2 regions of the Comamonas testosteroni genome follow, and region 2 is predicted to be linked to the other one. Evidence: predicted binding sites of a transcription regulator. Region 2 holds the regulator's gene; the other holds the start of a gene.
The links. The regulator NrdR, encoded in region 2, represses ribonucleotide reductase genes. The targets are predictions, from matches to a motif close to CACNANATNTNGTG.
Positions count from the first base shown of each region.

Region 1: F0P97_RS23565 (ribonucleoside-diphosphate reductase subunit alpha) is a predicted target of NrdR. The motif match lies at 1,878-1,891, and genes of this name have one in related genera.

Region 1 is NZ_CP043568.1:5,109,915-5,113,323, forward strand. Features, by position in the region: gene F0P97_RS23555 (sigma-54-dependent transcriptional regulator) at 1-878, shown strand, start outside; gene ampD (1,6-anhydro-N-acetylmuramyl-L-alanine amidase AmpD) at 871-1,509, shown strand; gene F0P97_RS23565 (ribonucleoside-diphosphate reductase subunit alpha) at 2,015-3,409, shown strand, end outside.
Region 2 is NZ_CP043568.1:4,127,739-4,131,147, forward strand. Features, by position in the region: gene glyA (serine hydroxymethyltransferase) at 1-1,185, shown strand, start outside; gene nrdR (transcriptional regulator NrdR) at 1,207-1,689, shown strand; gene F0P97_RS19020 (bifunctional metallophosphatase/5'-nucleotidase) at 1,821-3,409, opposite strand, start outside.

The DNA.
Region 1 (3,409 bases), 980 kb from region 2:
GTCCCATGGTCGCAGTCAACTGCGGTGCCATCCCGGAAAGCCTGCTCGAAGCCGAGTTCTTCGGTGCCCGCAAGGGCTCCTACACCGGCGCCACCCAGGACAGGCCCGGCTACTTCCAGGCCGCACAGGGCGGCACCTTGTTTCTCGATGAAATCGGCGACCTGCCCCTGGCCATGCAGGCCAAGCTGCTGCGCGCCATTCAGGAACGCAAGATTCGTCCGCTGGGCAGCACCCAGGAAGAAGCCGTCGATGTGCGCATCGTCAGCGCCACCCACCGCGATCTGGGAGCGGAAGTGCAGGCCGGCAATTTCCGCCAGGACCTGTTCTACCGTCTCAATGTCATCGAAATCGAACTGCCCGCGCTGCGCGAGCGCCGTGAAGACCTGGGCCAGCTATGCCAGGCTTTGCTGCAAAAGCTGGCCCGCGAGTCCGGACTGGCTACGCCGGAGCTGGACGACATCAGCCTGAGCCAGATAGCCCAGCTCCCGCTGCCTGGCAATGTGCGCGAGCTGGAGAACGTGCTGCACCGCGCCATTGCACTGGGCGAGGAAGGCCCGCTGCGCCTGCCCGAATCCGGCGTTCCGGCCGAGGGCACTGGTGTGGCGGCAGCCGCTTCCTCGGACGCTTTGGCATCGAGCGCACCGCCGCCGCAAACTCAGCACGCAGGCAGTCCGGCCACGCTGCCGGAGGATCTGCAAGGCTGGCTGGATGAACAGGAGCGCAGCATCTTGGTCAGAGCCCTGCAGGACAACGGCTTCAACCGCACAGCCACGGCGGCCAGACTGGGCATCAGCCTGCGCCAGATTCGCTACCGCATCGACCGTCTGGGCATAGACCTGCCGGCCGAAGGCAGCAAACACCAGAGCGACAATGTCTGATCCCGCACCCCATTCTCCATCCTTGCCGCTGCCACAGCAGCCCTGGCAGGCCGGCTGGTATGGTGCGGCGCGTCCGCTGAGATCTCCCAATTTCGGCCCTCGCCCCGTGGATGCGCAGATCGACCTCGTCGTCATCCACTCCATCAGCCTGCCTCCGGGCCAGTACGGTACAGGCGCGGTGCAGCAGCTGTTCACCAATCAGCTGGACTGGGACGCCCACTCCTATTACCAGGGCATTCGCGGCCTCGAAGTCTCGTCACATTTCTTTATCACGCGTCAGGGCGAAATCTGGCAGTTCGTCAGCTGCGACGACCGTGCCTGGCATGCCGGCGTGAGCCAGTGGCGCGGGCGCGAGCGCTGCAACGACGACTCCATCGGCATCGAACTCGAAGGCCTGGAAGGCCTGAGCTTTGAAGCTCCGCAGTACCAGGCCCTGCAGCAGCTTTGCATAGCCATTGCGGCGCAATATCCGGTGCGCTACATCGCCGGGCACGAGCACATCGCCCCCGGACGCAAGCAGGACCCCGGACCCGGTTTCGACTGGCAGTGGCTGCAGCAGCAGCTGGCCAGCGCAGGCAGCACCCGAAGCTGGAAATTCCCCCCCGGTCCGGCAGACTCAGGCACTGCCTGAAATCTTCATAGCATCTCCCGCCTTTCAGCCGTCGATTTCATACATATTCGTAGCTGAAATCTTGTACTGGCAGGCGCTATGTGCTCCTCATTTTGAGAATCCCAAGCATCCATCGTTGCGGGGCTTCGAAACGGCATGTCAATGGCGCGCGCGCAACAACTGTCGCCTGCATCAAACACGCAAATTTTTTACATATTTCCGGCCCGATCTGCCGCCGCGCGCAACCGCGCCACAGGCCTTTATTCATGCGGGATGAAGTCGTTTTTGCGGCTGTCAAGCGACGCTAGAAATGCCAGATTCAGTAGTTTCATCAGGTCGCTCGGATTTAAGCGCGATACACTACCGGTAGTGTTTTGAAGAGCCTCAGACCCCATATCTAGTGTTTACAAGTTGTGCACACCCTGTGCAAACCATGTGTAAACCGAGGCGCCGAATCGTGTTTTTGATGGCCTGCCCACAGTGCAGGCCTTTGTCTGCCTATCCACATATTGACTCAGAGGAACTTATGCAAGAAGCGTTGAACTCACTGCCTTCTGCCGCACCTGCCGGTGCAGCCAATTCTTCCTCCCCCAATGACAGCTATCAGATCATCCGCCGCAGCGGCGATGTGGTGGCTTTCGCGCCCCAGAAGATTGCCGTGGCCCTGACCAAGGCATTCCTGGCTGTGCGCGGCGCGCAGGGCGCAGCGTCTGCCAGCGTGCGCGACACAGTCAACGAACTGACCGAAGGCGTGGTGCGCGCACTGGTGCGCTCGCGTCCCGATGGCGGCACCTTCCATATTGAAGATGTGCAGGACCAGGTCGAGCTGGGCCTGATGCGCGCCGGTCATCAGGACGTGGCCCGCGCCTATGTGCTGTACCGCGAGCGCCGCAACCAGGAACGTGCCGAGCAGAAGAAGGCCGCCGAAGTGGCCGCCGCTGCCGCCGCCAAACCCGTGCTGCATGTGACCGACAACGGCCAGCGCGTGCCCCTGGACCAGGAGCGCCTGGAGGCTCTGATCGTCGCTTCCTGCCGCAATCTGAATGCCGACATCCAGTCCGCGCCCATCGTGGCCGAAACCCTGCGCAATCTGTACGACGGCGTGCCTCTGGCCGAGGTCTACAAGGCATCCATCCTGGCCGCCCGTACGCTGATCGAAAAAGACCCTGACTACACCTACGTCACCGCCCGCCTGCTGCTGCACACCATCGTGCGCGAAGTCATGGGCCGCGACGTGCAGCCCGCAGAAATGCAGGCCGCCTATGCCGACTACTTCCCCGGCTTTGTGCAAAAAGGCGTGGACAACGAGCTGCTCAACCCCGAGCTGCTGAACTACGACCTGCCCCGTCTGGCCAAGGCCCTGAAGGCCGAGCGCGACGAGCAGTTCGACTACCTGGGTCTGCAGACCCTGTACGACCGCTACTTCCTGCACGTGCGCAAGACCCGCATCGAGCTGCCCCAGTCCTTCTTCATGCGCGTGGCCATGGGCCTGGCGCTGAACGAGCCCGACCGCAACGCCCGTGCCATCGAGTTCTACGAACTGCTGTCGTCCTTCGACTTCATGTCGTCCACCCCCACGCTGTTCAACAGCGGCACGCTGCGCTCGCAGCTGTCGTCCTGCTACCTGACCACCGTGCCCGACGACCTGGACGGCATCTACGAATCCATCAAGGAAAACGCTCTGCTGTCCAAGTTTGCCGGCGGCCTGGGCAATGACTGGACCCGTGTGCGTGCCCTGGGCTCGCGCATCAAGGGCACCAACGGCGAATCGCAAGGCGTGGTTCCCTTCCTCAAGGTGGTCAACGACACGGCCGTGGCCGTGAACCAGGGCGGCAAGCGCAAGGGCGCAGTCTGTACCTATCTGGAGTCCTGGCACCTGGACATCGAAGAGTTCCTGGAGCTGCGCAAGAACACCGGCGAC
Region 2 (3,409 bases):
GAAAACCATCGTCAGCAAGAGCACATCGAGCTGATTGCCAGCGAGAACTACTGCTCGCCCGCCGTGATGGAAGCCCAGGGCTCCCAGCTGACCAACAAGTACGCCGAAGGCTACCCTGGCAAGCGCTACTACGGCGGCTGCGAGCATGTGGACGTGGTCGAGCAACTGGCCATTGACCGCATCAAGCAGATCTTTGGCGCCGAAGCCGCCAACGTGCAACCCAATTCCGGCTCTCAAGCCAATCAGGCAGTGCTGATGGCTTTTGCCAAGCCAGGCGACACCATTCTGGGCATGAGCCTGGCCGAAGGCGGTCACCTGACCCACGGCATGGCGCTGAACATGTCCGGCAAATGGTTCAAGGCCGTCTCCTATGGCCTGAACGCCGACGAAGCCATCGACTACGACAAGCTCGAAGAACTGGCCCGTGAACACAAGCCCCGCATCATCGTGGCCGGCGCTTCTGCCTACGCCCTGCGCATCGACTTCGAGCGCTTCGCAAGAATAGCCAAGGAAGTCGGCGCCATCTTCTGGGTGGACATGGCCCACTATGCCGGTCTGATCGCCGCAGGCGTGTACCCCAACCCCGTGCCCCACGCCGACGTGGTCACCACCACCACTCACAAGAGCCTGCGCGGCCCCCGTGGCGGCGTGATCCTGATGAAGGCCGAGCACGAGAAGGCCATCAACAGCGCCATCTTCCCCGGCCTGCAAGGCGGCCCCCTGATGCATGTCATCGCCGGCAAGGCCGTGGCGTTCAAGGAAGCCCTGACTCCCGAGTTCAAGGCCTACCAGGAACAGGTCGTGAACAACGCCAAGGTGTTTGCCGAAACGCTGACCGAGCGCGGTCTGCGCATCGTCTCCGGCCGCACCGAAAGCCACGTGATGCTGGTGGACCTGCGCGCCAAGGGCATTACCGGCAAGGCAGCCGAAGCGGCCCTGGGTCTGGCTCACATCACCGTGAACAAGAACGCCATCCCCAACGACCCCGAGAAGCCCTTCGTGACCAGCGGCATCCGTATCGGCACCCCTGCCATGACCACCCGTGGTTTCGGCGAGGAAGAAGCCCGCATCACCGCCAATCTGGTGGCCGATGTGCTGGACAAGCCCGAAGACGAAGCCAATCTGGCCGCCGTGCGCGCCAAGGTGGCCGCGCTGACCGCCAAGTTCCCTGTCTACAGCAAGTAAATCCTGCTGCACTGAGCTGCCATGAAGTGCCCCTTCTGCAACCACCCGGACACGCAAGTGGTTGAAACCCGGGAGTCCGAGGACGGGGGCTTCATCCGCCGCCGCCGCCGCTGTGGCGGCTGCGACAAGCGCTTCACGACCTACGAGCGCCCCGAGGTCAGCTTTCCGACCGTGGTCAAGAGAGACGGCCGCCGTATCGAATACGAGCGCGCCAAGCTGCAAGGCTCTTTTCAGATCGCGCTGCGCAAGCGCCCCGTGAGCACCGAGCTCATCGATGCCGCCATAGAGCGCATCGAGGACAGGCTGCTCAATCTGGGCCAGCGTGAAATCGATTCCAGCCGCCTCGGCGAGTTGGTGATGGATGAACTCAAGGGCCTGGACAAGGTCGGCTATATCCGCTTTGCCAGCGTCTACCGCAGCTTCGAGGATGTGGACGACTTCAAGAACATCATGGATGAGGTTCGCAGTCCCAAGGCCAAGGCCGCCAGAAAGCCCCAGGCCTGACCGCCGCCATGCCAAAAGCCACCCGAGGGTGGCTTTTGTTTTGCGCGCCTGACGACAGGCATTCGCTATTAATTTATGAGCATATAGTGCTTAATTTCAAAGGAAATCAGATAGGTTATTATCTGATTTCCTTAATGAGCGCGCGTGATGCGCTCCTTCAAAGGTAGCGCCATCGGGCCGCTGCGGCTTTGCTCGCGCACATGCCCGGCCAGGGCATCCAGATCCAGCATACCGCCCACCACATCGATGCCTTGCGTGAAGATGCTGAAGTTGTCGCCGCCGCTGCCCAGATAGCTTTGCAGTCCCACGCGGTAGCGCTGCGACATCTCGAGCCGCCGGCCCTCGAGGCGCAGCTCGCTCACGCGCCGTCCTGCGGGCTGGCTGCGGTCAAAGCGGTAGCTGAAGCCCTCGGAGACCTGCAGAATGCGCGGCGCATTCACGGTGTTGCTGCCGCTGTCGAATTGCTGCTCCAGTGCCTGGCGAATCTGTTCGCCCGTCAGACTCATCACCATCAGCGTATTGCCGAACGGCTGAACGCTGAACAACTGTCCATAGGTCACGCTGCCGTCGCCCGCAGGCACCAGGTCGGCACGCACGCCGCCGGGATTCACAAAGGCCAGCTGCGCCCCTCCCGCAGCGGCATCGCGCGTGGCAGCGAGTATGGCGTCGGCCACGATGCGCCCCATCACGCTTTCGCCATTGGCTTGCGGCATGCGGCTGACAGGTCCGGCCAGCCGCCCTGCAACGGCCTCGGCCAGCGGCTGCGCCGCAGCCTTGTAGCGCGCCACCAGCGCCGCCACTTCGGCATCGGCATCAAAGACCGGAAACTCGGGCTGCAAGCCCACCTGGCTGCCGGCGCTGCGATAGCCCTCGCCCTGCACGATGGTCTGGTGCGCCGATTTGCGGCTGACGCGGCCGGTGCGCGCATCCACTGTGAGTCTGACCTCTGTCAGCAGCGTGCCGTACTGGCCGGCACTGGTCAGCAGAAACGGCTTGCGGGGATTCACCCTGGCGTAATCGCAGATATAGGAGCGATGGGTGTGACCGGAAATCACCACATCGACCTCGCCGGAGAGCTGCTCCAGAATCGGCACAATGGCGCCGGACAGGCCCTGGCAGCTATCGTCCTGCAGGCCCGAAGTGGTGGCCCCGCCCTCATGGATCAGCAGCACGATCACATCGGCGCCCTGCGCCCTCAGCTGGGGGATCAGCGCATTGGCCGTCTGTGCCTCGTCGGCGAATGTCAGCCCTCTGACCCCGCTGGGCCGCACCATATGTGGCGTGTTCCTGAGCGTCATGCCAATGAAGCCCACGCCTATGCGCAGACCGTCTTGCTCGAAGAACTTCACCCCGGTCGCCGGAAACAGCGGCCGGCCGTCTTCACGCAACGTATTGGCCGCGAGAAAGGGGAACTGCGCGCCCCTGAAGGGCTGGCTGATCTGGCATGGCTGCTTGTTGGTGAACTTCTCACAGCCACCGTTTTGCATGCGCAGCAGCTCGGCCACGCCCTGGTCGTATTCGTGATTGCCGGTGGCCGCAAAGTCCACCCGCATAAGGTTGAGCACCTCAATCGTCGGCTCATCGAGAAACAGCGCCGAGACCATGGGCGAAGCCCCTATCATGTCCCCGGCCGTGACCAGCGCCACATGGCGGCTGGCCTGACGGCGCTGGGCGATGACCCGGGCCATGTAGGCCACGCCGCCAGCGGGCACGGCGACGC